3 regions of the Mesobacillus sp. AQ2 genome follow, and region 1 is predicted to be linked to each of the others. Evidence: riboswitches for the same ligand, from Rfam matches in the RefSeq annotation. Region 1 holds a riboswitch; each other region holds the start of a gene.
The links. Region 1 has a riboswitch for S-adenosylmethionine ahead of QNH36_RS05615 (sugar ABC transporter substrate-binding protein). Riboswitches for the same ligand answer to the same signal wherever they lie in the genome.
Positions count from the first base shown of each region.

Region 2: linked by a shared signal. The riboswitch ahead of QNH36_RS19770 (methionine ABC transporter ATP-binding protein) and the one ahead of QNH36_RS05615 (sugar ABC transporter substrate-binding protein) in region 1 are both predicted to bind S-adenosylmethionine.
Region 3: linked by a shared signal. The riboswitch ahead of QNH36_RS20185 (methionine ABC transporter ATP-binding protein) and the one ahead of QNH36_RS05615 (sugar ABC transporter substrate-binding protein) in region 1 are both predicted to bind S-adenosylmethionine.

Region 1 covers NZ_CP126080.1:1,128,766-1,138,588, reverse strand. Annotated here, with positions in the region: partial or broken gene QNH36_RS05630 (formate/nitrite transporter family protein) at 1-621, shown strand, start outside; gene QNH36_RS05625 (ABC transporter permease) at 685-1,689, opposite strand; gene QNH36_RS05620 (sugar ABC transporter ATP-binding protein) at 1,691-3,187, opposite strand; gene QNH36_RS05615 (sugar ABC transporter substrate-binding protein) at 3,419-4,519, opposite strand; SAM riboswitch class I at 4,622-4,726, opposite strand; gene QNH36_RS05610 (dynamin family protein) at 4,883-7,627, opposite strand; gene QNH36_RS05605 (hypothetical protein) at 7,927-8,511, shown strand; gene QNH36_RS05600 (hypothetical protein) at 8,545-8,760, opposite strand; gene QNH36_RS05595 (hypothetical protein) at 8,815-9,012, opposite strand; gene QNH36_RS05590 (Rieske 2Fe-2S domain-containing protein) at 9,005-9,532, opposite strand; gene QNH36_RS05585 (Mrp/NBP35 family ATP-binding protein) at 9,551-9,823, opposite strand, start outside.
Region 2 covers NZ_CP126080.1:3,928,083-3,937,905, reverse strand. Annotated here, with positions in the region: gene QNH36_RS19795 (hypothetical protein) at 298-432, shown strand; gene QNH36_RS19790 (M20 family metallopeptidase) at 530-1,738, opposite strand; gene QNH36_RS19785 (hypothetical protein) at 1,794-2,174, shown strand; gene QNH36_RS19780 (MetQ/NlpA family ABC transporter substrate-binding protein) at 2,563-3,399, opposite strand; gene QNH36_RS19775 (methionine ABC transporter permease) at 3,415-4,065, opposite strand; gene QNH36_RS19770 (methionine ABC transporter ATP-binding protein) at 4,055-5,086, opposite strand; SAM riboswitch class I at 5,172-5,275, opposite strand; SAM riboswitch class I at 5,365-5,468, opposite strand; gene map (type I methionyl aminopeptidase) at 5,644-6,387, opposite strand; gene QNH36_RS19760 (ZIP family metal transporter) at 6,642-7,457, shown strand; gene QNH36_RS19755 (ABC transporter permease) at 7,720-8,706, shown strand; gene QNH36_RS19750 (carbohydrate ABC transporter permease) at 8,791-9,618, shown strand.
Region 3 covers NZ_CP126080.1:4,004,768-4,014,590, forward strand. Annotated here, with positions in the region: gene QNH36_RS20145 (MFS transporter) at 1-117, opposite strand, end outside; gene QNH36_RS20150 (DoxX family protein) at 314-829, shown strand; gene QNH36_RS20155 (DoxX family protein) at 1,023-1,523, shown strand; gene QNH36_RS20160 (cupin domain-containing protein) at 1,574-1,933, opposite strand; gene QNH36_RS20165 (hypothetical protein) at 1,939-2,331, opposite strand; gene QNH36_RS20170 (DUF445 domain-containing protein) at 2,421-3,680, opposite strand; gene QNH36_RS20175 (MetQ/NlpA family ABC transporter substrate-binding protein) at 3,860-4,687, opposite strand; gene QNH36_RS20180 (methionine ABC transporter permease) at 4,708-5,373, opposite strand; gene QNH36_RS20185 (methionine ABC transporter ATP-binding protein) at 5,363-6,376, opposite strand; SAM riboswitch class I at 6,451-6,555, opposite strand; gene QNH36_RS20190 (chromate transporter) at 6,699-7,229, opposite strand; gene QNH36_RS20195 (chromate transporter) at 7,226-7,801, opposite strand; gene QNH36_RS20200 (methyl-accepting chemotaxis protein) at 8,159-9,814, opposite strand.

The DNA.
Region 1 (9,823 bases):
TATGGAACACTCGCCCTTTGCCTACCCTATAGCTGCCATTACCTTCGGTGCTGCGATCATCCTGATTGCATACGGTGGTGGTGACCTGTTCACAGGGAATACCTTCTACTATACGTTTGCGGCACTGAGGAAAAAGATGGCATGGCTGCAGGTGACAAGGATGTGGATTTTCAGCTATATCGGTAATATCATCGGCGCCGCTGCGTTTGCTTTTTTGATTTACACCACGGGATTGTTTGATGATCATTCAGTGAATGGATTCTTGTTGAGCGTCGCTGAAAAAAAGACACTCGCGCCAACCTCAGAGCTATTTTTCAGGGGGATTCTCTGTAACTGGCTCGTCTGCCAGGCATTCTTCCTGCCAATGTCGATGAAGGGCGACGGCGCAAAGATGTTCGCTATGGTGTTTTTCGTGTACTGCTTCTTCATTTCGGGGTATGAGCACAGCATCGCCAATATGTGTACCTTTGCGATCAGCATGGTTCTCGACGACCCGCAGTCTGTTACCTTTGCGGGTGTGATCCATAATCTAATCCCGGTGACGATTGGCAACCGATCGGCGGCGGAATCATGATGGGCTGGATGTATTACTATGCGAACTCGCCGTTTTTTGAAGAATGAGTGTTTGACAAAAGGAAAAGCCGGATTTGGGTAGCTGCCAAATCCGGCTTTTTCACTTGCCGATCAATGCTTCTGCTTATAATACGTGATTCCCAGGGCAAAGGCCAGCACGGTTCCCTTCACGATATCCATCGCATAATATGGCACGGACATCATCACAAGGCCATTTTGCAAAATGCCGATCAGCACTGCCCCGATGAAGGTTCCGAATGCGTTCGGCTTGCCGGCCCCGAGGACGGAAAAGCCGATAAAGGCAGCGGCCACGGCATCCATTAAATACGGCGAACCCGCATTGATTTCTGCGGTCATGACACGGGATGCCAGAACGATTCCGCCAATTGCCGCGAATAGGGCCGAAAGCAGATAGGCACCTGTTTTATAGCGGTTGACCGGAATGCCTGAAAGTCTCGCCGCTTCCTTGTTCCCTCCGATGACATACATATAGCGGCCATGCTTTGTATAGGTCAGAAAAATATGGACGATGATCACGGCAACAGCCATGATTAGAATAATCCACGGAACCTGCCCTATTTTTGCAAAAAATGGACTGATTGCCCCTGTTGAAAAACTGCCATCTGGCAGGATCATGTTTTCCGAGACCGTCGCGCCCTTTGTATACGTCAGCGCCGTTCCCTGGATGATGAACATCATCGCAAGTGTCATCAGCATGTCCGGAATCTTCAGCTTGACGATCATCAGCGAATTAAGTGCACCCACAATCAAGGCTGCCGCGATCGCGGATAAAACGGCAATCAGGGTGTTCTGCGAAAACCAGACGAACATCGAGATGACAACCGCATTTGATAACGAGGCCACAGAACCGACCGATAAATCAAAGCCATCCACCGTAAGGGAAATGGTGATGCCGATCGCGATGATCGTAACGATGGAGATCGATCTTAAGATATTGATGACATTATCGCCGTTGATAAAACTTGGGTTCGCAGCCGCGAAGACAGCGATCAGCACAAAGATCGTCAAGATCGTCCCGTATTTGTAAAGGAACTGGAACAGCTCAAATGCCTTTTTCGGCGGCGTTTCCTGATGCAATGGGAGTTTGGCTTCCATCCTATCTGCCTCCTGTTGAATAAAATAATAGTTCTTCTTCCGTTGTTTCGGCGGTTTCGAGTTCCTTGACCGGTTCACCATCATAGAGCACGTAAACCCGATCCGTGATGCCGACGATCTCTGACAGTTCTGAGGAAGCATAGATGATTCCCTTCCCCTCAGCTGCCAGTTTCGCAATCAGCTCAAAAATATCTCTTTTCGCGCCAACATCGACACCCTTTGTCGGCTCGTCAAAAATATACACATCGGCATCGGCAAGCAGCCATCTGCCAATCGCCACCTTCTGCTGGTTCCCTCCAGATAAGTTTTCAACTTTGGCCGACTCTGATGGAGTCTTGATGCCGAGAGCTTTTATGTATTCCTGCGCTGTGTTCTTTTCAGAACGCCGGTCGATAAAACCAAATAGTTTGGAGAACTTTTTTAAGCTGACGGCTGTCAGATTGGAGCTGACCGATTCTGCTACCAGGACACCTTCCTTACGGCGCTCTTCCGGAACCAGCGCCATTCCGCTTTTTACTGCCGCATGCGGGCTCGTCAGTTTGAGTTCTTTTCCATTAAGCCTCACTGTACCGCTTACGGTTTGTGACGCGCCAAAAAGCGCTTTGCACAGCTCCGTCTTCCCGGCACCGACCAGGCCGGCAATCCCGACAATCTCCCCTGCATTTACATGGAATGAAGTGTTTCTTACTTTATCCCCATCCGATAGGCCTGCCACTTCAAGCAATTGATTACCGAATGTATTGGATCTTGCCGGAAACTGATCTTCCATCCGCCGCCCAAGCATATATTCAATCACCTGCGGTGGATCTACTTCCGCAGTTTCCCTCTTTGCAATGAACTCGCCATTCCTCATGATCGTAAGCTCATCGCATAATTCAAAGATTTCCGGCATCCGGTGGGAAATGAAAATGATCCCTACATTCCTTCTAGCCAAATCGCGGACAATCCGGAACAGTTCCGATGTTTCGATATGGCTGAGCGGAGCGGTTGGTTCGTCAAGGATCAGAAATGAGCAATTGCTTGAAATCGCGCGAGCAATCAAAACAAGCTGTTTTTCCGCGAGCGTCAGTTCCCCGGCAAGCTTTTTAACAGGCAGCTTAAGGTTCATGCCTTTAAGAATGTCTTCTGCCTGCTGAAACAACTGCTTCCAATTCATCCAGTGCCTGTTGTCCAAATTCTGAACCGTTTGATTGAGCATGATATTCTCGCCCACTGTAAGCGACGGGATGATGGCTGTATCGACCTCCTGGTAGACTGTCTGGATTCCGAGCTTTTGCGCATGTGCTGGCTTCCTAATTTCCGCATACTCGCCATCAAACTGGATTTCTCCCGTGTAATGATCATGCGCGCCGGAAAGCACCTTCATCAATGTAGACTTGCCTGCGCCGTTCGCGCCGATCAATGCGTGGATCCTGCCAGTTTCCGTATTGAAATCCACACCGTTCAGCGCCCTTACGCCGGGAAACTCAATACTGATGTTTTTCATTTCAAGTATCATCCGTGTTCCCCCTCCCTTCCATTCTGCAAAGCAGACACTCTCTTTTGTTTGAGAGTGTCTGTCTTGTTTCTCTTAACTGGAAAAAATCGCACAGAATTTCTAGTTCGCTATAAAAATTAGAATCTCGCTATATAATCGAAAAAGTCGCTATATAATTGGAAAACTCGCTATATAATCGAAAAAGTCGCTAAAAAAGTCGTTATAAAACTTATCAGACAACCCTTTCAATGGTTATTTCTTATAGTGATCCTTCAATTTTTTCATCCAATCTTCTAAAAATGCATCCGATTTGCCCCATTCGTCGATGATTTCTGCGAGGTTGGCCATGTTAACTGGATTTTTTGACTGCTGAAGCTCTTCCTGTGATATCAGTGAGGCTTCAAGGTCATAAGCTGCAGGTGTTTCTTCGCCAGCCAGCTTTTTCGCCAGCAATCTCATATTCACTTCACCAATCAGCTTCGGATCAACGGCTGCTGTGTATTTCCATGGGCTGCCTTCTGCCTGGATTTCCTGAAGGTCAGCATTGGAAACATCAATTCCGTAAATCTTGATTTCATCGCGCCCTGCTTCCTTAATGGCACGAGCTGCGCCAATCGCAAATGCATCCCATGTCGCGAAGATCGCATCAATTTCTCCTTTTGGATGTTTGTTCAGCATCGCTGCCACTGCATTCTGCGTTTGTACACTTGTATCGGCTGCGGCAACTCCAAATCTCTCAACCTCTTTGATTCCAGGGTTTGCCTTCAGCGTTTCCTGATAAACTTTATTTCTTCTGACCATTGGCGGGAAGCCATCGACCCAGAGGTAAACGATATTCGCTTCACCATTTTGGTCCTTCACAAGCTGGTCGAGTGCCTGGGTTGCCAGTGCTTCGTCATCCTGGGAAGTAAGTGTTACACCTTCAACCTTGGCAAGGTCAGGATTCGAATCGAACGTCACGACACTTTTGCCCTTATCCGTCAATTTTTTTACATCATCTACAGTTGCTGCGTCATCACCATGTGAGATGATGAATCCGTCATAGTCCTGCTGCAGCCCCTGGTTGATGGCGTCATGGAATTTTGCTGTATCTCCATTAGCAGTAAAGACGTCCACCTTGAAGCCAAGCGCCTCGCCTTCAGCCTTCGCTCCGGCTAAAAACTGTGCAGTATGATCATCTCCGCCAATCTTGCGGATGACTTTGATTTTGACTTCCTCACCTTTTGCAAAGCGCTCCGGAACTCCCTCAACAGGACCGCTTACCGTCTTCGTTTCTCCTCCGCCGCAGCCCGTCAGCAGCAATGCTGAGGCAACCGCCGTTAAAAACACCTTTTTAAATCCAACTCTTTTCATCTGCATTTCCCCCTTAATGTGTCTGCTCAGCTAACCCAAATAAAAAAACCTCTCCAGAAAAGAGAGGTTTCGAACGCAAAATGATGAAAAGGTCAGATTCCTCTCTTATCTTCCAAAACATATCGTTTTGCAGGATTTAGCACCAATTCCTGATGGAACGGTTGCCGGGCGTCATAGGGCCAGTCCCTCTGCCACTCTTGATAAGAGAATTTCGTTATTAAATTAATCTGGCAAATTGATAAACTTTACTTTAAACTCCTGTAATCATATTGTCAATACTATTATGAAAATTAAATTTATATTCTTAGAAAAGCGTCTCAAAAAAAAAGAAGACCCCCAAATCCGGGAATCTTCTTTTCAAAATCAACCTCTGCCCGCTGCGGTCATCCATTCAGACTGACGAAGTTTCACTTCATAAAGCGTCAATGGATCGCGGTACAATTCCGGGTTGACTCTCAATTTTTCCAATTCATTTTTACCGTGTTCGATTTCGTTCTTAGCTTCTTCTACAGATTCTTCTAGAACGATGAAAGGCTGTTTGAAGAACAAGTTCACATCGCGTTCAATCGATTTCTCGAAGATCTCGAATTGCTGCAGGAATTTCTTGGCGATGGTTACGCCAATTTCATAATAATCCTCTGTCTCCAGATAGGATTTATACCTGTTATAAAGCATCGTATTGTTTTGCGGCAGGACGCCAAGCAGCTTTCCGGCGCTTTTCAGGAAAAAGGCTTGAGGGGTCGAACGGTTCATGATGTTGACCTTTTCATAGTGAACCCCATTCGTCATCCGGTCCGCATCACGGCGCCAGTCATCAAGTACCCTGAAATCACAGTCAAGACTGATCCTTTCTTCTCCGTACATCGAATTAAAGCCCTCTGCCATTTCGTCCAGATAATTCTGGCTCTGGTCAAACTCATCTTTCGAAAATTGGATCCAGTCATTCAAATCGGAATGGAATTTTGGCAATACCGTTTTTTCCAGATATTCTTCGATTCGCTTGTTCATTTCCTGATCCATTTCCGAATGGATTTTACCAAAATCACTATCCTCCGTCACCAAGTCAGAGCAGCTGCGCAGTAATTCTGGAACCTTCTCGATGATTTCCGCACGCGTCTCATCCTTGATTTTACGGAATGACTTCTGGATGGAGCGGGACTTTTCCTCTTCAATATCGCCTAACTGATTGATGGCACCATTCAGCTTGCTGACCATTTCCTCATTCCAGCTGATGGACTCCATATGGTTATTTTCGAGTTCAACCCGCTTATCGAGCAAATACGTGATTGCTCGTCTGACAAAGAACTGCAGTTTAGCAGTGCGTTCCTGGTCAAGATCGACTGCGTTTCTAGTTGTTTTAATAAAATTGGAGAAATCCTTCAGCTGCTGGGCATTATCGTAATTGGATGAGAAGGCGAACATTTTTGCATCCGGATAGTATTGGCTGACCTCTGCCCATGCCTGGTCAAAAACTTCCGCTGCTTCCTGCTGTCCGTATATCACATCAATCTTATTCAACAGGAAGTGAATGTTCAGATCCGGGAAAAACTCTGATATTTTCCCGAGTATCTCCCTTTCTCTTTCCGTAAAAGGATCACTCGCATTAAGAACGAACAGCAGACTATCGGCAAATCTCAAGTAATTATAGAGCGGATGCCTATCATAGTTATTGCGGTTGACACCCGGAGTATCAATCAACGCCAGGTCATGATCGCGCAGGAATGGGAAGTCTGCCTTGAAATCAATGATGGTTTCATTCTTATGATTCTTGCGGCTGACACCTGCTGCCTCCTTGAAGTCCTCAATATCCGTGATCTGTCTTATTTCCGTATCAGTTATTTCATGGGCTGCCGGGTTTTCCTGATCCATGAAACGGATGACCGCTGCAGTCGGAGCAGTAAGCAATTTTTCGCCCACGACCGTGTTGACGAAGGAAGACTTTCCATTGCCTGACACGCCGGCGACCAGCATATTATGGACATTGGACTCGTGTAACTCCTGGACCATCCACTTAATCTTGTTGCCAACCTCAATCCCGTGCTCTTCTGCCCATTTGATGATCGACTCGAACAACATCATGCTATCCTTATAGCCATCATGGTACTCATTCGAGTTCAGGACTAATGTCTCTGCATCATGTATCGCCGAAGCCGTAATCGATCCTGGAAATACCTCATTCCAGGCAATGATGGATGACGCTGCGACAAGGCTGTTCACCGGGCTTGTTATTTTCAGCCAGTTGGTCAGCAATTCCGGGATCAGCGGCGATATTTCCTTGATCAGCATGTCTCCATTAATCAATTCGAAATAGCTTTCCTGATAGACCGCTGAAAGCTCTGTCCAGCCATCTCTCCTGTTTCCGTCCATCCCGCTGAATAATTGATTGAATTCCCTTAACCATGCCATGTAGGTGCTCTCGTTCCGGTAGCTTTGCCATAAGGATACAGCGAGCTGTTCAAACCGGCTTCTGTCCACCTGGAATAACACGGATAATGCCTCGTTAAAATAATTAGGGGCGAACTGGGCGGTGCGTCCCTGTTCAACATACTGGGTCAAGATATCAAACCATTTTGCCGAACCAGTCCGGATTCCCTCATTGACAGCAAGCTCGACCGCATTTCCCCAGTCATTTTGCTCCTCGAAAAACGAACGGGCGATTTCGGTCACACCTGGATAATCCGGATCAAGTGCTACAGCTTTTTTGATGACAGCAACTGCTTGATCGAGCTTTCCCTGCTCGATGTAAAGTGATAATAGCTGCAGGCCGCTCTCGATTTTCAGTACATCGCTTTCTGTCTCAATCGAAAGGAACAGCTCTTCCGCCGATGTCAGCAGGCCAAGCTCCAGGAACGCATCCCCCATATTCTTTTTTGCCCAGGGCTCCAGCTCATTCGTGATGTTTTCCCATTTAAAAATAGCCGCTTCATAGTCTTTATGGTGAAAATAGACCTCCCCCTGCGCAAAACGGATGTTTGCCAAGTCAGGCATATCATTCTTCTGCTCGGCAAGGTAAAGCTCTCCAAGTACCTGGACTGGGTGTGTCCTGTTACCTGAATCCATATAGGTTTCAAAATACGACTTATTGATTAATTGCTCTTCAAATGTCATGACTTTCCTCCGACCTCTCGATAATATCAATCCATAAAAAGAGCCCTCAGACTCCTTCAGGCATGAAAAATTGTTTTAGATAACTATTCTTTTTCCCTTTTGCGGCTTGCACTCAAACCTTATCATTGTATTCTATCAAACTATTTTTCATTCAATATTTCAGTAAGCTTTCAGTTGTGCTACAAGCACTGAAAAAAATGTAATGATTTTAATAATCCATCCAGTAATTTGGCAGTTCTAGTCGAAAAATAAGGGACTTCTATATCTTTCGTACTAGCTTTCTTCTTTCTGGGGTTAAAATGAAGTTTGTCACACCGCTCATAGGGCAAAATCATTATAATGAAAGGTACAAGACGACCGAAAAGGAGATTGTTATGCTGACTTTAAAAATAATGGGCACTCCCAGCGACCATATTGCATCAGAACATATAAAAAACCAAACTGTGATCATGAACAATAAAACACTTGCCACCATCAAGGGAACAGGAAATGAAGTGGAATTCCACATCGATCCATATCTGGACCTGGATGAATTCCAATTTTTGCGGGATATCGTCATGGAGTTAAGCTACGGGAATGAAGATGCCATTGATGAAAGAGGCTGCCAGCTCGGCTACCTGGAGAATGGAGAAAAGGCCTTCTTAATTAAAAATTGGGAAGAGTGGAAAGCGTTCCTGATGAAAGCGAAGCTCCGGACGTTAGAAGGCCAAAACGTTCAGGCTTTGAACGAAGCAGGCGAGGAGCTCGGGGCCGGGATTCTGGCCGAGTACGAAGTCGAAGCGAGCCCATTCCGGATTAGGAGCTGTACTTTGATCACCTTGTTTGGTGAAAGGAAATTCGAAGGGGACAATATCCGAATTGTGCCGACTAACCAGTTCGGTTAAACAGAAAGAGCAGCGGTTCACCCGCTGCTCTTCTTAGTTTTCCTTTTGCAGCTCATCGATCAGCTGCTTCGTCCGTTTTGCATTGCCTTCGGCGAAATTCTCCAGACGTTCCTTCAGTTCAGGATCGTCATGGACGCGCTCGGCCGTGATCAGGTAGGTCCTCATCAAATCTTCTTCCATTTGGACCGTGTTTTCCAAAACATCCTCAATGCTTTCCTTTTGGCTGTCTTGATGAAAAGGATTCTTCATCTCAATCCTCCCTTTTAGATTGAAAGAAACTCTCCTTTTATCTTCGCCGGCAGATTACTTTTTATACTCTGCCTTCCTCCACATGAAGAAAGCAGTTGTCGCCAAAATCGTGGAAATCAAAGCGACGATCACCGCGCCGTATACACGCTCATCTTCCTGGCCATAATATCCCTCAATCGCGTTCGAGAGGGCGACGACATTGACTGCAAGGAACAGGAAAATCGAGAAGAATGCTGCTCTTTTTTTATCCATGCCTTACTTCCCTCCCAACTGCAAACACCTTTCCATCCTTGATTTCAAGCAGGATTTTCGGAAGCTCTCGCTGCGGAGGTCCTGCCATCGGCTGGCCGCTGTCTACATTGAAATAGCCTTTGTGGCATGGGCAGAGAAGGACGTTTTCCTTATGCTCGTAAAAAACAGGGCATTGCAGATGTGTACATTTATTGTTGTAAGCGACGAATTTGTCATCCGGTGTCCTGACCAGAATTGCCGGTTCATTTTTCGTCGGGTAGTTGAAGTTCCTGGATTCGCCGATTGCCAGGTCATTGATATCGGTAACTTCGACCCGCTTCACTTCACCGTTTTCATCGCGCAGGAAAGTGAAAATCCCAAATGGTGTCGTTGCCAGCCCGATTGCGACGGTTGCACCAAAGGAAGCCTTCAGAAACGCCCTTCTATTTAAATTGACGTCGTCCTTCCGATTCAGATTATCGATCAGCTTGATCATATCTTTATCATCTTCATGATGGTTCTGCTTTTTATCATCACTCATGGCCATATCCTCCTGTTCCTAGAGCTGAAACTTAGCATCGATTTTTTCTGCCAGGTTCAAGTATTCCTTGAATAGCGCTGTGTTTTCCGCAGCAATCGCAGGAGTCTCACTGTTCTCATCCGCTTCCTGGATCGGCAGCTGCCCCAATAGTTCCGTACCCAGCTGTGCTGCTAACTCCTCGCCGCCGCCTTTTCCGAAGATGTAATACTTCTGTTCGCTGTCTTCAGGCTTGAAGTAAGACATATTCTCGACTACACCGATAACTTCATGCTTGCTCTTGATCGCCATCGA
Region 2 (9,823 bases), 2.0 Mb from region 1:
TTGATGTAGTGAATCATGGTTTCTTCAGTTGGCAGGGAGGTATTTCTATTGAAGAAGGGAAGGAAATAGATAGAGAGAAATGAATTGTTCAATCTATCACAATAGAGTGTTCCGTTGTACCCAAAAGAAGAATAATACACATTACTATATATACTTACAGTTCACAAGTCAATGGAATTTTTAGTATTTTTAGAATTAAAGGAAAGCAATTCGCGGCAAGGACTTCTTCAGGAGTTTTGCTAACGGCGGTTCAGATTGCATCCGATAGAGGGAGTTTTGATTTCACGAGAGAATCTGATGACGATCGAACAAGCAAAAGCAATATTGAAAAATCCAGAGCTGGGACGACATTTGACAAGAGAAGAAATGGAGGCGATTGATTTCTTAATCAGCGTCGCCAAAGCAAGAGAACAGTGCTTCTGTTCCTTTTGATAGGTATCGATCAGGCTGGTAACTTAAAACATACCATAAGACCCTTGCGCAAGGGCAAAGGTCTTCTTTCAATAGTGGGCAAGTATAAGGAAACAGGTTATTGTTTGTTTTCCGCTGCTTTCCTCAGCTCGAACTCAGCTTTGATATCTGTCAATAGTTCCTGGTCTGTAAATAATTGTAAAGCTGTCAGAGCAAGAGCTTTTGCTCCCTTTAGCAAGGCTTCGTCTCCCTCTGGTGAAGCTGCAGCTTCCCTGAAGGGAACAGTGTGGGCCACGAGATTATCAGGGCCTATCTTGATATAAGGGTGAATGGTTGGAACGACCTGGCTGATATTACCTGCATCGGTAGAGCCAATTCCCTCCCTTTCATTGGCTGCAACGTTCTCCCCAAGGTCTTGAATCACATTTTTAAAGACTTCATTATACCGATCATTCAATAGCAAATTATCGACTTTATTTTGGAAGGCGATAACATTCAGCTTTGCACCAGTTGCAAGGGCTGCACCTTCTGCAACAGCCTTTACGCGCTGGGTGACATCATTCAATCGGCTTCGGGTGGCTGCGCGGAGGAAGAATCTGGCTTTGGCATATTCAGGAATGATGTTCGGTGCATCCCCTCCATGGGTGATGATGCCGTGAATCCGAACATCATCCGTCAGCTGCTGTCTCAATGCATTGATTCCGTTGAACAGCTGGATCACAGCATCCAGAGCGTTTATACCTTCATGAGGAGAAGCCGCTGCATGGGCGGGCTTTCCGATAAATTCAAAGTCGAGAGGATCCACAGCAAGCGAGGTTGATGTCAATCTGGTCTGTCCTGAAGGGTGCAGCATCAAAGCCGCATCGATTCCCTCAACAAGGCCATGCTTTACAAAGCTTCCTTTCGCGCTCCCATTTGGTCCGCCTTCTTCGGCAGGCGTTCCAAAAACGACTGCTTCACCGCCAGTTTCATCCAATACTTTGCTTAGCGCGATCGCTGCGGCGACACTGGTTGTGCCTATGATATTATGTCCGCAGGCATGGCCAATCCCAGGCAGGGCATCATACTCTGCCAAAAAGGCGATGGATGGTCCCGGTTTTTCAGACCTTTTGCGAGCAACAAAGGAGGTTTCGTGTCCTGCTACCGCCTTTTCAACTTCAAAACCTTCATCTTCTAAAATATTGATAAGCCGTGCGGAAGCGAAAAACTCCTCATTGCCGATTTCCGGGCGTGCGTGAATTTCATGGCTGGTCGTTAAGTAAAGATATTGGTTCAGTTCCACGTTTTCTGTAATGATATCTTTAAGTGACTTTACTGATGTTGACATCCTGATTCCTCCTTTAAACTTTCATAAAAATAGTGAGTAACAGGGGCATCCCCTTTTGAAAGCTATTAACTTCAGTCCCAAGCCTGCTGGTCTTTCCCGAAAAGCGATGGCTTCCGCAATCATGATCGCAGAATATTCAAAGCTGCGCCCGAAAAGCGAAGGCTTCTGGAATTACGGTCGCAGAACAGTCAAAGCTGCGCCTGAAAAGCGAAGGCATCTGCAATTACAGTCGCAGAACAGTCAAAGCTGCGCCCGAAAAGCGATGGCTTCCGCAAACTTGGTCGCAGAACGACCAAAGCTGCGCCCGAAAAGTGATGGCTTCAGCAATCATGGTCACAGAACCAGTCAAAGCTGCGTCCGAAAAGTGACGGCTTCCGTAATCTTGGTCGCAGAACGACCAGAGCTGCGCCCGAAAAGTGATGGCTTCCGCAATTAGGGTCGCAGAACAATCGAAGGTGTGCCCGAAAATCGGTGGCTTCCGCAATTACGGTAGCAGAACAACCAAAGCTGCGCCCGAAAAGTGATGGCTTCCGCAATCTTGGTCGCAGAACGACCAAAGCTGCGCCCGAAAAGCGATGGCTTCAGCAATCATGGTCGCAGAACAGTCAAAGCTGCGCCCGAAAAGCGATGGCTTCCGCAATCTTGGTCGCAGAACGACCAAAGCTGCGCCCGAAAAGTGATGGCTTCAGCAATCTTGGTCGCAGAACGACCAAAGCTGCGCCCGAAAAGCACTGGCATTCACAATTACGGTCGCAGAACAGTAAAAGCTGGGCCCGAAAATCGGTGACTTCAAGAATGACGGACGCATTAAATGAGATTTCTTCTTACCATCCAATCTCACTGAGCGGCACAAAGGTAGGGAGGGTGTTTCCTTTGTATTCTTTTTCGATGAATTCTTTTGTGTCATCCTCCTGGTAAAGTTCAGCTAATTTTTTCAAAGCTTCATTGTCCTTATCTTCTTCGCGGACAGCAATGATATTGATATATGGAGTGGCAGTGGCACTTTCAAGGAAGATGGCATCCTTCTTTGGTGTTAGTCCTGCATCAACCGCGATTCCGTTGTTGATGATCGATGCGGCTACATCCGGCAATACCCTTGGTGTCTGGCCGGCAACCAGCGGCACAAGTTCAAGATTCTTTGGATTTTCAACGATTTTATCGAGGGCGCCAATTCCGTCGAAGCCTTCCTCAAGCTTGATGAGCCCAGCTTCCTGGAGTAAAAGAAGTCCTCTTCCCATATTTGTCGCTTCATTTGCAAGAGCAATCTTCCCGCCTTCAGGAATGTCTTTCACTTCTTTATATTTTTCAGAGTAAATACCCATTGGAGCAATCATTGTGGTTGCGATTGGAACAAGGTCAAGATTATGTTCTTTGATGAAAGCGTCAAAATAAGAAACGGTCTGGAATGAGTTTGCATCCAATTCGCCTTCTGCAAGCGCAAGGTTCGGCTGGACATAGTCCGAGAAAGTGACGATTTCGACGTCAATTCCTTCTTTTTCTGCCTTTTTGGCGACAAAATCCCATACACGGTGATCTGTTCCGCTGACGCCAAGCTTTACTTTGACAGTCTCTCCGCCTTTCGCTGATGATGAGGAGCTCGAGCATGCTGTGCTGATTAATGCCAGACTAAGTACGATCAATGCTAGTAAAAGTTTTTTCATTTTTGATTCCTCCTGTTATCTTCTTCTGATTTTTTTAGCTGAAATATTTCCAAGGGATTGGAGCCCCTGTACCATGACTATCAAAATACCAACGGTGATGAACATTGTCTGGGTATCAAACCGCTGGTATCCGTATGTAATCGCGAGGTCGCCCAAGCCGCCTCCTCCGATTGCTCCGGCCATTGCCGATGCACCGATCAATCCGACCGTTGCAATCGTGAAAGCAAGAATGAGTGAACTCATAGCTTCTGGAAGAATGAATTTGAATACAATCTGCCATGGAGTGGCACCCATTGATTCAGCGGCTTCGATAACTCCTGGATCCACTTCCAACAAAGAATTCTCTACCAATCTTGCAATATACGGTCCTGCATAAAAGACAAGCGGGACGACGGCAGCGGCCGTACCAATTGATGTGCCGACAATCAGCCGGGTCAGCGGAATGATTGCGACCAGCAGGATGATGAATGGCACTGATCGGAATACGTTGATGACACTGTTAAGTACATTGAAGACAGGTGCATTTTCTAGCAAATGGCCTTTTCTCGTCACGACAAGCGCAATTCCAAGGGGAACTCCAAGGACTGCCGAAAACAGCAGGGAGAACGCGACCATTTGCAGTGTTTCAATTAATGCCTGGATGATTTGTTCTGAATTAACTAGCATGTGCGGTCACTTCCTTTATGTTGACTTTTTGCTGATTGATAAAATTAAGAGCCCTTAAAATTTCTTTATCACTTCCCTGGAACTCGACAATCAGGTTGCCGAATGGAATTCCCTGAAGCTCGGTGATATTTCCAAACAGAACATTGACATGGATATCAAAATTCTTTGACAGCTGTGACAGCAGCGGCTCGCCTGCTGACTCACCGACGAAGTTGATCCTAAATACCTTTTGAAGCCCCGAATGTCCTTTGATGATTCTGCGGACGGAATCTGGAATATTGTCATTCATGATGGTGCTGACAAAATTTCTGGCTGTTACTGTTTTGGGAGCTGAAAAAACTTCAAATACTGAGCCTTCCTCAATGATTTTACCTTCCTCGATGACCGCCACCCGGTCACAGATTTCCCTGATGACAGACATTTCGTGGGTAATGATTAATATCGTGATGTTGTACTCCTTGTTGATTTTTTTCAAAAGCTGAAGAATCGAACTTGTAGTCTGCGGATCCAGGGCCGAAGTTGCTTCATCACAAAGCAGGATCTTTGGCTGGGTTGCCAGCGCACGGGCAATGCCGATTCGCTGTTTTTGTCCGCCTGAAAGCTGGTCCGGATAATTGTCCGCCTTATCAGCGAGACCTACAAAGTCGAGGAGCTGATAAACCCGCTCTTTGATTTTCGCCTTCGGAACCTTACCGAGGACAAGCGGCATTGCGACATTTTCAAATACGGTCTTGGAGTTCAAAAGATTGAAATGCTGGAACACCATCCCGATATTCCTTTTAACCTCACGGACTTCTTTAAGTGAAAGGGAAGTCATGTCGCAGCCATCGACAATCACCCGGCCGGATGTCGGGCGTTCCAACAGATTCACACAGCGGATCAGTGAACTTTTTCCTGCTCCGCTAAAACCAATGACCCCAAATATCTCTCCTTCTTTGATTTCCAGATCAATTCCATTAAGTGCCGGTACCTTTTTCCCGCGGCTTTCATAAACTTTCTCCACTTGTTCAAATGTAATCAACAGTCTTCCTCCTTTGTAGATAATAAAAAAACCTCTTCCAGGAAACAGGAAGAGGCATGCCGCAACGAATGCAGGACAAGATCTCTTCTTATCTCCCAAGCTATTGCTTGCTGGATTTGGCACAGTCCTCAATGTGAGTCCGCTGCCGAGGCTTCATAGGGCCAGTCCCTCCGCCTCTCTTGATAAGAAAGTCTCGATATTAATTTGTAGATGGGGATTATTGGAAAATAAAAAGTCCCCTTCAGAAAGAAGAGGACATGAATTAAAAAGTCGGCCTCTTCTTATCTGTCAAGCTCACGCTTGCTGGATTTGGCACAGTCATCCATAGGAGTCCGCTGCCGAGGTGTCATAGGGCCAGTCCCTCAACCTCTCTTGATAAGAAGTAACGAATATTGAGTTGTAAATCTTGTTTATTACTTTACTGCGTCACAGATAATGTGTCAATCATTTTGTGGGAATTTTTTTAGAAACACGAAAAATAGGAATTTAGTATTAAATGGCAGAGAGCCGATAAAAATACAAAAACCCCTGCATCGGCAAGGGGTTCAAGTGGAATTTTATCTGGTAATAACGATAGGTCCATTTTTAGTGAGGATGATTGTATGTTCACATTGTGCAACAAAGCTGCTTTCCGTGACATAAGTCCACTCATCATGTTCGTATTGGAAAACTTCTTCCTCACCAGTGGAGATGAATGGCTCAAAAGCGATGACCATTCCTTCTTTCAATAGCTCGTCATCCCATGGCTCATTATAGTTGTAGATGTGATCGGGAGCTTCATGGATGGTCCGCCCGATTCCATGTCCTGTAAGGTTTTTAATTACATTAAGTCCGTTTTTCCGCGCAGTCGCCATAACCGCCTTGCCCAGTCCGCTTTTCTTCGATCCGGGTTTCGCCTTTTTCAAGCCTGCTTCAAAAGCCTCAACAGCTGTTTCGCATATCTTCGTTAAAATCGGATCACCTTGGCCAACGACAAAGGAGATTCCTGTATCGGCAAAATAACCATTTTTTGATCCGGAAACATCGATATTAACGATATCACCTTCTTTAATGACTCGGCTCCCTGGAATCCCGTGGGCTACTTCTTCATTCACACTGATGCAAGTGTACCCTGGGAAATTGTATTCGCCTTTCGGAGCAGAAATCGCTCCATTCTCTTCAAACATGGCGCCTGCCAGTTCGTCGAGTTCCTTTGTGGTTATTCCGGGTACTGTCTTTTGCACCAATTCCTCCCGTATCATGCCGACAATCATGCCAATTTCTTTTAACCCGTTAAAATCTTCTTCTGTTTTTGCAATCATGATTTAATTCCCTTCCATGTATGAACTATTTTATTAGCGTATCCCTTTTTTTCGTGAAAATCCATTCATCTGGCTCAGTGCCTTCAGATAAAAATAAATAGGATTGGAATTACGTATTGAATGTAGTAATCTTGAAAAAACAAACTTAGCCGTCTGATTTATGCTGAACAAGATATATTCACCACTTCATAATCCATATAATACATTAAAATGAGTTACATTAGATTACAGAGCAAGTCTTAGGAGGAAAAAAGATGCTTGATTTTTTCATGGGTTTCCATCCGGTTGTCCAGGCGCTGATTGGGACTTTGTTTACCTGGGGAATGACTGCTTTGGGCGCTGCTTTAGTATTTACAACGAAAAATCCAAACCAAAAGTTTTTGGATAGTATGATGGGTCTCGCGGCAGGAGTTATGATTGCTGCAAGTTTCTGGTCACTACTTGCTCCTGCGATTGAGATGGGTGAGGGAGGAAGCCTGCCGAGCTGGATGCCTGCTGCGACTGGTTTTCTTTTAGGCGGGTTGTTCTTAATGGTCGTAGATAAATTGATGCCCCATTTACATCCTAATTTATCAATGGAAAAAGCTGAGGGAATCCATCCCGAAAAGAAAAGACGAAGTACTTTGATGGTCTTGGCCATTACCTTGCACAACATCCCCGAAGGTCTCGCGGTCGGAGTGGCTTTCGGAGCTGCAGCTGCAGGCTTTCCTTCGGCTTCGCTTATGGGCGCGATTGCGCTTGCAATAGGAATCGGTATCCAGAACTTCCCGGAAGGTGTCGCAGTATCGATGCCACTTCGGCAAGTAGGAATGTCAAGAAAGAAAAGCTTCATGTACGGCCAGTTTTCAGGCATGGTCGAACCAGTTGCCGCAATGATTGGAGCAGCCGCTGTCATGTTCATCCAGCCACTTCTGCCGTATGCGCTAAGCTTTGCAGCCGGAGCGATGATTTTCGTGGTAGCCGAAGAAGTAATCCCTGGATCCCAGGAAAACGGCAACAGCGATTTGGCATCATTAAGCCTCATGTTTGGATTCGCCATCATGATGATCCTCGACGTGGCATTAGGATAAAAACTGGATAAAAAGCTGAGAAAACTGTGCACCGGACTGAACCATTAGTCTGGTGCACAGTTTTTTTATATTAAGGACAACTTAAAATCTTCGCCTCCCGAAAAAATGAAAACGATAACAATGTGATGGTATCAATATTTTGGCCGATTTTTCCAAAACTAAAAAATTGGTACCATAAGCAAAATTCGATGGCTTATAAATGTAAGCCCTTTTTTTTATGATGAAGATACAAGAAAGACAAAGCAGCCAAGGTGGTGAAGAAATGGAAGTCAAGATAGAACAGCCAGTCGAACAACAAGTTACTGACACCATTATCGAAAAGGCAACAAAAAAAGAAAAATACCAAAAAATCAAAAAGACAATCATTTCACAAAAGTATTTGCAGACGATGGCGCTTCTGGGTGTAGTATGGATGTTCATCTTTAACTATATCCCAATGTATGGGCTGATCATCGCGTTCAAGGAATATAGCATCATCAAGACGATTTCGGAGGCACCATGGGTTGGATTGATGCAGTTTAAGGAATTCCTGCAGGATGAGAATTTCTGGATTGTCCTCAAAAATACCCTGGGAATCAGCTTGATTAAATTGATTATCGGTTTCCCGCTCCCAATCATTTTTGCTCTTTTGCTTAATGAACTAACATCTATGAAGCTAAAGAAAGCGGTTCAGACAATTTCTTACTTGCCGCATTTTATTTCATGGGTTGTACTTGGAGGCATCTTGACTACATGGCTGGCGGATATCGGTGTCATCAATGATATTTTGCTAGGTTTAGGGTTGATCAGTGAACGGACGAATTTCCTGGCTGAGCCGGATAACTTCTGGGGGATTGTCATTCTCTCGGATATTTGGAAAGAACTTGGATGGTCAGCAATCATCTATCTGGCAGCTATTGCTGGTGTATCTCCGGAACTATACGAATCATCCACAATTGATGGAGCAAACCGGTTCCAAAAAATGTGGCACGTCACATTGCCGTCAATTCGCCCAACCATCACAATCTTGTTCATTCTTGCTGTAAGCGGTGTCCTGAATTCAAACTTCGATCAGATCTTGATTTTGCGAAACTCATTGAATGAGAGCGCCAGTAACGTTATTGATATTTACGTCTATCAAATGGGTCTGCAAAATGCCCGCTACTCATACGCAACAGCAGTTGGTTTATTGAAAGCGATCATCGCCTTCATCCTGCTCCTGTCTGCGAACAAGATTACGAAGAAACTGAATGGAACATCTTTATTCTAAGGGGGTGAGGTTGTGTTTAAGCTTTTTAAACGGAACCGGCGAACAACAAGCGAATATATCTTCGACAACGTTAACATTCTCATTATGCTCTTTATCTGCGGCATCACGGTCTACCCAATCTGGTATGTTCTCGTCAACTCACTGAATGATGGTGTCGATGCCATGCGGGGGGGAATCTACTGGTGGCCGCGTGAGTTCACTTTTGCAAACTATAAGGCGGTTTTTGAAACACCTGGCATTGTTACATCATTTGGTGTGACCATTGCCAAAACGGTTATCGGCACAATCACCCATGTATCTTTTACAGCGATGGTTGCTTATGCTATTTCGAGACGAGACCTTTACGGCAGGAACTTTTACATGCTGGTTGGTGTCATCACGATGTTTTTCAGCGGCGGATTGATTCCCTACTTCCTGTTGATCAGAGACCTTGGGTTGTTTGATAACTTCCTGGTGTATATCATTCCGACAATGTTCAACTTCTTCCATCTGATCATCTTTGTTTCCTTCTTCAGGGAATTGCCAACTTCTCTTGAGGAAGCAGCAAAAATAGATGGGGCAAATGACTTTATGATTTTTATCAAAGTAATCATCCCGCTGTCAATGCCAGTTATTGCTACCATCGCACTGTTCCAGGGTGTCTACCAGTGGAATGACTATTTTGCCGGAGTCATCTTTGTAAATAACCCTGACCTGCAGCCAATCCAGACCTATTTATATAAGGTTGTAGCTGAGTCCAGCTCTAACCAAATGATGACGAATGCAGCAGGCTCGATTGCAACGAAGACAGTAACCTCTCAGTCAATCAAACTGGCAACAATGGTTGTAACGACGCTTCCGATCATGCTGGTCTATCCATTCCTGCAGAAATACTTTGTAAAAGGAATGCTGATTGGATCAGTAAAAGGTTGATTCTATTAACAATGATTTAAATTTTTCTTCTTAGAAGAAATTTAAATAATACCAGGCTTCATTATTAATTGAGTACTGCTTATTCATGAAAGATACCCCTTATGATCTTGGGAAAGGCCGTTTTTTTGAAAAAAGCCTTTCCCGCTTTTTCAAAGCAGTGTACATTGAATAATGTGGCCCAAAAAACAAACAAGAGAGAGGGTCA
Region 3 (9,823 bases), 1.9 Mb from region 1:
GGTCATTTGAAACCCGAGGAATATGAAGAAATTCGCCAGGAATATAAACAGGAAATCCTTGCTCCAAATTTTCTCAGTGCCCTGATTTTGCTGAGCTTCTCTTGCTGATTGATCCATATGCTTTCTTCCTTTCTGACTGAATTGAAAAGGCACTGTCGCCACCTTTCCTTTAAAAAAGGATCATGTTCAATATTCCGTCAATTTGTTGTTGCGTTTTTGTGAACAACTTCACAGATAACTCATTTTTATTTCGGATTTTGATATATTGTAAGTGTAATCAATAATTACTAATTTTTGAAGGGAAGCGATTTAGATGTTAGCGAAATGGTTAAGAGAAAACAATGTTGCTGCTGGCCTGTTGACTGTCATCAGGGTATGGCTCGGATATAACTGGATGACTGCTGGATGGGGTAAATTGACTGGTGAAGGATTCGATGCTACCGGATATCTGAAAAATGCAGTTGCCAATCCAGTGAAAGGCCCGGATGGACACATGGTTTATGGATGGTATGTGAATTTCCTTGAAAACTTCGCGATTCCAAACGTCGACCTATTCAACTTCATCGTGCCGCTTGGTGAATTCCTTATCGGTCTTGGATTGATCCTAGGTTGTTTGACAACTGCTGCGATGTTCTTCGGACTTGTGATGAACTTCAGTTTCTTCCTTGCCGGCACTGTATCTCATAACCCAACTGACATCTTCTTCGGCTTCATCATTCTGTTCGCTGGCTACAATGCTGGCAAATACGGTTTAGACCGCTGGGTAGTTCCTTTCATCCGCAAGACTGTTTTAAAGAGAGAACCGGAAGCCGCACATAAAACCGTTTAACATTAAAGACCTTAAAGAGCCTGTTTTCTGCAGGCTCTTTTTCATTTCCTTGCAGATTATCGCTCGTTCAAATTCTTGACAATATGTTATTGCTATTTTGTGAACAGCGTTCTCTGGCCCGCATCAAAAGGCCGAAAACCAATATATTGTAGTGTAATCAAATAATCATTCATTTTGAAGGGATGCGATTCATATGTTCGCAAAATGGTTAAGGGAAAACAATGTGGCAGCTGGCCTGCTGACATTCATTCGGATCTGGCTAGGCTATAACTGGATGACTGCCGGATGGGGAAAATTGACCGGAGAGGGATTTGATGCAACAGGGTATTTGACCAATGCCATTGCCAACCCTGTCAAAGGCCCTGATGGAATTGTTTATGGATGGTATGTATCTTTTCTGGAAAATTTCGCACTTCCAAATATTGAGCTTTTCAACTTTATCGTTCCTGTCGGTGAATTCCTCGTTGGATTGGGACTCATTCTTGGCTGTCTGACAACAGCAGCAATGTTCTTCGGATTGATCATGAACTTCAGTTTCTTCCTTGCCGGAACCGTATCACATAACCCAACAGATATCTTCTTTGGCTTCATCCTCCTTTTCGCCGGATATAACGCAGGAAGATATGGGCTGGACCGCTGGGTGATCCCATTCATCCGAAAAACAATCCTTAGGAACAAAGCGGCAGCTAAATGAATTACGCTAGCCTCCTGAGTCAACTCAGGAGGCTTTTGTCATATAGCCATTTATATCGATTGAAGATCAGACACCGTTCGGTCATTTTGTTCATTACCGGTATTCAAGGTGGACTTTGGCTCAAAAAAGATGACATCTGCTTCCTCCTCGGCAATTGGAAGGTGCTCTACGCCTTTTGGCACAATGATAAATTCTCCCTCATTCAAATGCACATCTTTATACCGAAACTTGAGCAAGAGCTTTCCTTTCATAACTAGGAACATCTCATCCTCATGTTCATGCATATGCCAGATGAATTCCCCCTTCAGCTTGGCGAATTTCACATGCATATCATTGATTTCCCCCGCTATTTTCGGGCTCCAATAGTCATTAAAAAGCGAAAACTTTTCACTGATATTAACCTTTTTCAGCTTAATCACTCCTTTTTAGATGTTGCATTCGGAAGAGTTTCAAATAGAAAATCCGTCTCTATCTCCCAAAATTTTGTTACCGTATTCCCGGTTGTTACTATGTATCCTATTTGGACTTTTTCCGCTTCATTTTCAAAGCTCAGGATGCCATGGGGTAAAAAATCGTATGTAAAGCCAGCATTATAGTTGAATGAACGTTTGCCTTCATTGATTTTGGATACGATCTTTTCGATTTCACCCTTGTCCTCAATCACGTGAATGATGCCATCCATGTTACTGATTGTCAGCTTATCGTACGGTCCATTCACAATTTTGCAGTGATAAGCTCCATACACCGTTAAAGCAGTCATGAACACAATTAGCAACCCCAGTTTCAAAAGCAATCCGTTTTTAACCATACATCCCCCTCCCCGCCATTATACTACCATTTATTTCTTATTCCCGAATATAGTAAAAAGACCAATCCGATAACGAATTGGTCTCAAGCTCACATGACAATGAGTTTGAAGATGGTTAAGCCCAGCCCGATCAGGAAACCGCATACCGCGCCGTTCACCCTGATCCATTGCAGGTCTTTTCCAACATTGTTTTCCATCATGTCAATCAGTGTTTCTGTATCAAGCTTATCCAGGTTTTCTCTGACAAGCTTCCCGATTTTTGAATGGTTTCTTTCAATCAGCCCAGCTATTTTAGCATGAAGCCATGTTTCGGTCGCTGAAACTTTTTCATCGTCTGCTTTGATTTCATCAATGAATTTTTTCACTACGGGAATCACCGTGTCATCCACAAAACTGTCCTTTTCGATAAAAGCCATCAAGCGATCCTTAGACTTAGCCAGGACTCCTTTGATTTGTCCGGTCAAATCCATTTCTTCGACCATTTTATTTTTCCAGGATTGGATTTCCGACATGAGGGCTTCGCGCTCATTGATACTTCCCAGTTCTTTTTGGATCTTTTCAAGAATCATATGGCGGTATCGGTTATCCTCCTGCTGCAGGTTTTTCATTCTTTTTAAAATAAATGATTGCAAGATGTTGCCGACCTTTTCTTCGGTGATCATATTGCTGAAAGATTGAATTGCGAATTTCAGGAGACCATCCGCTTCGGTTGTATCAATTGCCTGTTTTCCAAGCTTGCCAAGGACCATTTTCGCTTCAGCCTGTGATGCCCATTTTTCTGTCTCTTGCAGGACATAGTCAAATGCAGCTGAATCATATTCCTTCGCCAGGATATGGCTTGAGGCCTTTTGCAAAAACTCGGAAGAATCAGCTGAGAGCAGGAAGCCTTTGATTTCTTTTTCGATTGTTGGCGCAAATCTTTCAACGTCCACTTTCCTAGCCACATCCAGGCTGAATGCCTGGAGGCTGTTTTTAACAGATTCAGAGTGAAGCTCCTTCTCAACTGTTTCAAAAATTTTATCCAAAATATGAATCTGCTTGAACTTTTCCATGATGCTTTCTTTTGTGAGCCAGTCATTCTCAAGCATATTGATTAATGCGCGTGTTACTTTATCACGATTTTTCGGCAAAAGTGCCGTATGCGGAATCGGAATGCCGAGCGGATGCCTGAACAACGCCGTCACAGCAAACCAGTCAGCGAGTCCGCCGACCAGACCGGCTTCAAAGCCGCCCATCAGCAGTTTCCCGATCAGCGAGTCCTGGAAAGGAATCATCGCAAGGAACCCCGCTCCCATAATCGCCAGCGAAATAGCCGCTAAATGTCTAGATCTATTATTTCGTTTTTCCATATATCTCCCTCTGTTACTGTTTGATTGAAATTTGTGTAATGTTTCTAGTTCTGGAGCCCCCAATGTGAATTTCGGAAAAAAAGTCTCTTCAATATTTTACCCAATTTATAGGGGAGAAAGCTATAAAAAAGGAAAAGTCCCAGGAGCATCGGCTGCTGGGACTTCCTTACATCATACTCTTACTTCATCCATTCTGGCTTTCCAAAACCTTTGAAATCATTATCGATGATTTTTTCAAACTCATCAGACTCGACGACTTCCTTGATGTCCTCTGCAAATTGGGCATCCTGGTCCTTTGTGTTAATGACGACACGGTTGCGATACTGGTCCGGCATGTTTTCAAGCTGAAGCGCAGTCAACAGATCCATTTTTGCTGCGAGGGCAAAGTTGCCGGGTACCGCTGACAGGTCGACGCTCTCAACAGCCCTTGGAAGCTGAGCTGCTTCGATTGGCTTGAACTGCAGGTTCTTGACATTATCTTTTACATCTTTTTCAGAAACAGTCAGCGGATCAGCATTAGGATCGAGTGTAATCAGGCCGGCATCCTCAAGGATCAGGAAGGCACGCGCAGCATTTGTTGGATCGTTTGGAATCGCGATGTCTGAACCCTCTGCGACTTCATCCAGTGAATTGAACTTCTTGGAGTAGATCCCCATTGGCGCTGTTGGTACAACAATTACTTCAGACAGTTCAAGATCGTGTTCTTTTGCAAAATTCTCCATGTACACCTTGTGCTGGAACAGGTTGGCATCAAGGTCTCCTTTTGACAAAGCCAGATTAGGCTGGATGTAATCGCTGAATTCGACCACTTTCACTTCATAGCCTTTTTTCTCAAGCAGAGGCTTGATGCCTTTTGTGACCATATCACTGTACGGTCCGGATGTCGCTCCGAATGTTACCTGCTTTTTGTCAGCCTTCGCATCGCCGCCTGAGGCTGAGTCACTGCCGCATGCAGCCAACAAGCTGATTGATAGAAGTAACAGTAAAGAGAATAATAATTTCTTCATTTTAAAATAACCCCCAATTTTTATCTTTTGTCTACTAATTTAGCAATCCTGTCGCCGCCAAACTGAATCAGCTGGACAAGGCATATCAGGATAATAACCGTCGTAATCATGATGGTATTGTCGTACCGGTAATAACCGAAGCGGATTGCCAGGTCACCGACTCCGCCGCCGCCAACGATCCCGGCCATTGCCGAGTATGCTACAAGGCTGATGATCGTGATGGTGATACCCTGGACGATTCCAGGCTTTGCCTCTGGAATGAGGACATCCTTGATGATCATCCACGGAGTCGCTCCGGTGGCCACCGCTGCCTCGATGACCCCTTTATCAATTTCGCGCAAGCTTTGCTCTACGATTCTCGCAAAGAACGGAATCGCCGCGACAGATAATGAAACAGATGCCGCAGTCGGCCCGATTGTCGTGCCGGCGATTAAATTCGCCAGCGGCAGCAGTGCGATCAACAGGATGATGAACGGAACCGAGCGGATCATATTGACGATAAAACCAGCAATAGTTTTAAAAAGCTGGTTCTCCAGGAACAGGCCTTTATCGGTGACAAAAAGAAGAACACCTGTCGGCAGCCCAACAATGATCGAGACAAGGATGGAGATGCCGACCATATAAATTGTTTCAAAGAATGCTTTATTCAGTTCCGGCAGCAGTGCGATCAGGTTATCAAGCAGCATCTTCAATCACCTCCAGATTTCTTGTCCTTGCTGCGATGTATTCAATGGCCCGGTCGATTTCAAGTGTCTCGCCCGAAACTTCCATAATGAAAATCCCTAGTGGGATTTCCTGAATATACTCGATTTTGCCGTGAAGGATGTTTCCCCTCACCTTGAATTTCTGGAATACATCCGAGATGACCCCCTGCTCGGCAATCTCGCCCTGGAAATAAATCTTGATCAATTTGCCTTCCCGCTCCTTCATCAGTCTTTCCGGCAATTCGAATTGTAGGATGGAGTTGACGAAATCCTTTGTCAGCGGCTCCTGTGGATTGGCAAAAACATCGTAGACATTTCCCTCTTCAATGATTTTTCCATCTTGCATCACAGCCATTCGGTCACAAATCGTCTTGACCACTTCCATTTCATGCGTTATAAGCACGATTGTGATTCCTAACTCTCTATTAATCTTTTTTAGTAAAGATAAAATAGAGCGGGTCGTGCTTGGGTCAAGAGCAGAGGTTGCTTCATCGCAGAGCAGGACGGATGGATTATTCGCCAGCGCCCTGGCTATGCCAACACGCTGTTTCTGGCCGCCGGACAGCTGTGCAGGATAGACGTCTTTCTTGTCGGAAAGGCCCACCATATGTAAAAGCTCTAGCACTCTCTCATTTATCTCTGTTTTCGGAGTGCCGGCAGCTTTTAGCGCAAAAGTGATATTTTCGCTGACTGTCTTTGCACTTACAAGATGGAAATGCTGAAAAATCATCCCGATTTTCAACCGGGATTTCCTTAAATCGCCCTTGCCTAAAGAGGTTAGCTCCACACCCTCAATAAAAACCTCTCCCGATGTCGGCTTCTCAAGGAGGTTCAGGCATCTAAGCAAAGAACTTTTGCCTGCGCCGCTGTATCCGACAATCCCGTAAATTTCGCCCTTTTCTACTTTTAACGAAACATCGTCAACGCCTGTCACCGATCCCTTTTTCGTGTCATATACCTTGACCAGATTCTTCACTTCAATCATTTTTGCACCCCCATTTTCACTCAATAAAAAAAGCCTCTTTCATTCAAAGAAAGAGGCATCGTAAATATCTATACGACTTATCTTTCAGAATGAAACCATTCTGTAGGAAGTGGCACCTTTCCATAAAGGAGGTTGCCGGACGTCATCGGGCCTAATCCCTCAGTCTCTCTTGATAAGTAACTTATTAAATTCATTTTGATAATTGAAATATTAAAACTCTCTGAAATATTTGTCAACAGAGTTTTTTAGTCTTTTTCAGGTTGTAATCGCTTACATCATTGGGGCTGTAAGAGAATTTATTTTCAAAAAGAAAAACCCTTGTTTACGCTAAAACAAGGGCACCATAGACGAGGGCACCGGCTATGACATACGCCGGGTGTACCTTCAGTTTTTCCATCAGGACGAAGCTGATGCCGCCAATCAGGATGGTCTGTGTCAAACCGACACCTTCATAGGAGGAAAAAAAGAAATCATAGGTCATGACTCCCAGGAGCACCGCAATGACTGGCCGGACAACGATTGTCAGCCTTTTGACACGAGGAGAATCCTTGAATTTCATCAACAGTCCTAGCAGACCGATCATCAGAATCAGCGATGGTGCCACGGCTGCAAACACACCGACAATGGCGCCGAGGATTCCGCCTTCTGAATAGCCGATATACCCGGCCATCTTCGTCGCAATCGGCCCCGGGAGTGCATTGCCCATCGCCAGGACTTCACTGAATTCATTGACCGTCATCCAGTCATATCGGTCGACGACTTCATTTTCAATCAACGGGATCGAGGCCGGCCCTCCGCCATAGCCTAAAATACCAGGAATGAAAAAGGCCAAAAATATTTGGAAATAAATCATTTCTGCTCCCCTCCCATTTGTTTCTTTTCAATTGGAGAAGAGTCTTTTTTTATTAAAGCGCCAAGCAGCAAAATGAAAATCAAGATTGCCGGATGTATATTCAAGATCTGGAGGAGCACCAGGCTGGCAATCAGCGCAATAGCTGTCCTGGCCCAGCCAAGCTTCGATTTACCCGATTTCTTAATGAAGTCCCATGTCAGGACAGCGAGCATGACGGCAACAACCGGTACAACAGCATCTGCCATTCCTTTTACCCACGGCTGATCCTTGTATGAGTTCAGAGTCGTAAGCAGGATAATCATCAGGATAATCGTCGGAATCATCGTTGCGGCCAGGGCATTGACCATGCCCAGGATCCCGCCCACACGATAGCCGATATACCCTGCCATTTTCGTCGCGATCGGACCGGGGAGCGCATTTCCCAAAGCCAGAATATCACCGAACTCATCAGAGTCCATCCATTTATACTTATCTACCACTTCCTTATGTACGAGCGGAATCGATGACGGCCCGCCGCCATAGCCAAGGATTCCCACGCGGAAAAATGCCAGGAATAAATCTTTTTGTTTCAACACTTCACCTTCTCTTCTGTTTTTAGCCCTATGCAGTCTCTTTCTATAATTCTTATTTCTTTTATTTTATTATAGACTCATATATTGGAAACTGCATGTAAATTAAAGGGATCATATCACCGTCGGGAATCATTTATCATAATTTCCGCCATTTTATATGCACTGATTTACTGCGCAACTCATTATTTTGGCGATTTTTTCATTTTTTCGAACACTTTTTAGATTATTTCGACCAAATTTCCGGATATATCGACCACATTTTGGATTATTTCGACCACTTTTTCAAATAATTCGACCAAGTGTCCATTTTGCTCCATAAAAAAAGTACCACAGCTCCAGGCCATGATACTCTTATAATCATTTATTAAACTTAAAGATAGAAACAGATTCATTCAACTCATTGGTCAGTTTCCTTAAGTCTGTTACCTTTTTCGAAAGGTTGCCGAATGCCGATAATTGTTCCGTTGTGGAGGCTGAAATTTCTTCACTTCCAGCTGCTGTTTCTTCGACGACGGCACTGATGGATTCAACATTGTGCAGGACCTTGGCTCCCAGTTCCTTGGAGGCTTCCATTCCGCTTACAAGCTGGGTGATTTTTTCAGAGATGCCGCTGACTCTGGCTTCGATATTTTCAAAAGCTGACATTGTCAGGTTCATCGAATCCATTTGCTCATCAGCGATGGCGCCGCCTTTGTTCACAGCTTCTCCGATTTCATCTAGTCCAGTCTTCAACAGATTGACCATATCGAAAATTTGCGTTGTTGCGAGGTTTGACTCTTCAGCCAGCTTCCTGACCTCGGACGCAACGACCGCAAATCCTTTGCCAGCCTCTCCAGCCCTTGCAGCTTCGATCGCTGCATTCAACGCAAGCAGATTGGTCTGGGCTGCGATTGCCGAAACAGATTTGGCCATGTCTTCAATTTTAGCGGCATAACCAACAAACTTGCCCGTTGCTGTCTGGATGGAATAGGATGCCGCTTTGTTTTCTGTAATTAACACTTTTTGCCCTTCTATTGCTTTTCTGCCTTCTCCGATTGCTTCCACTGCTTCCTGGCTATATGAGGATGACTCCTGGCTGTAGTCCAGATTCAGCATGATTTCCTTATCCATGTCGTCAATCAGTTCGACGGATTGCTGCAGATCTTCCGAAACAGTTTGGGCACCTGCTGAAAGCTCATCCGTTGATACAGCTACCTGATTAGAAATCTCTGTCAGCGATACATTTTCCTGTTCAATTTCCGCTGCAAACTCTTCCACTTCTTTGCTTGTCCTATTCACCTTTTGCAGCAAGGAAGTCAATTGAGATGCCATCATGTCGAAGGACTCATTCAAAGTCCCCAGCTCATCCTTATGCTTGTATGGGACTTTTTCAATCATCAGGTTTCCTTTGGCGATTTCCTGGGCATTGATGGCAATCTGCTTCAATGGCCTTGTAATCGAACTCGTCAGCCTGATCCCGATTCCCCCGGCAACAACAACAAGCAGGATGCTGCCGATGATTGCCGAGAGGATTATGAATTGAATCTGGTTCTTCAAATCCTCCTGAAGATAATCGTAATAATCATTTACCTGGATATTCAAGAGGTACAGATCATTTAGGACGCCCTCACTGCGCAGCGATTGCCGCTTCACTTCGGCACTGATTTTATCATCAAGTGCCTTCTCAGCTTCGGATTTGAGTGCATTAAACTTTTCAAAAGCTTTGTCCAACACTTTCTTGCTGTTTTCCTGCTGAATCAATCCTTCTGCCTGAGCAAAAATTTTAGAGGTCTTCTCCATTTTCGCTAATGCATCCTGCCTGTTCCCTTCGGTCGGACTGAAGGAAAAATTGCTTAGCGATTGTTTGGTTGCCGATGTTTCAGCCTCCAGGTTCTGAACGGTCAGCAGTACCTGTACATAATCTTGATTAGATGCCTGGACCATCAGCATTCTGTAAATGATAAAAGAAATCATCACAATCGATAAGCCAATGGCGAGCAATAAATTCAATAGTAATTTCTTTTTTATTGTCATGTCTGTTCC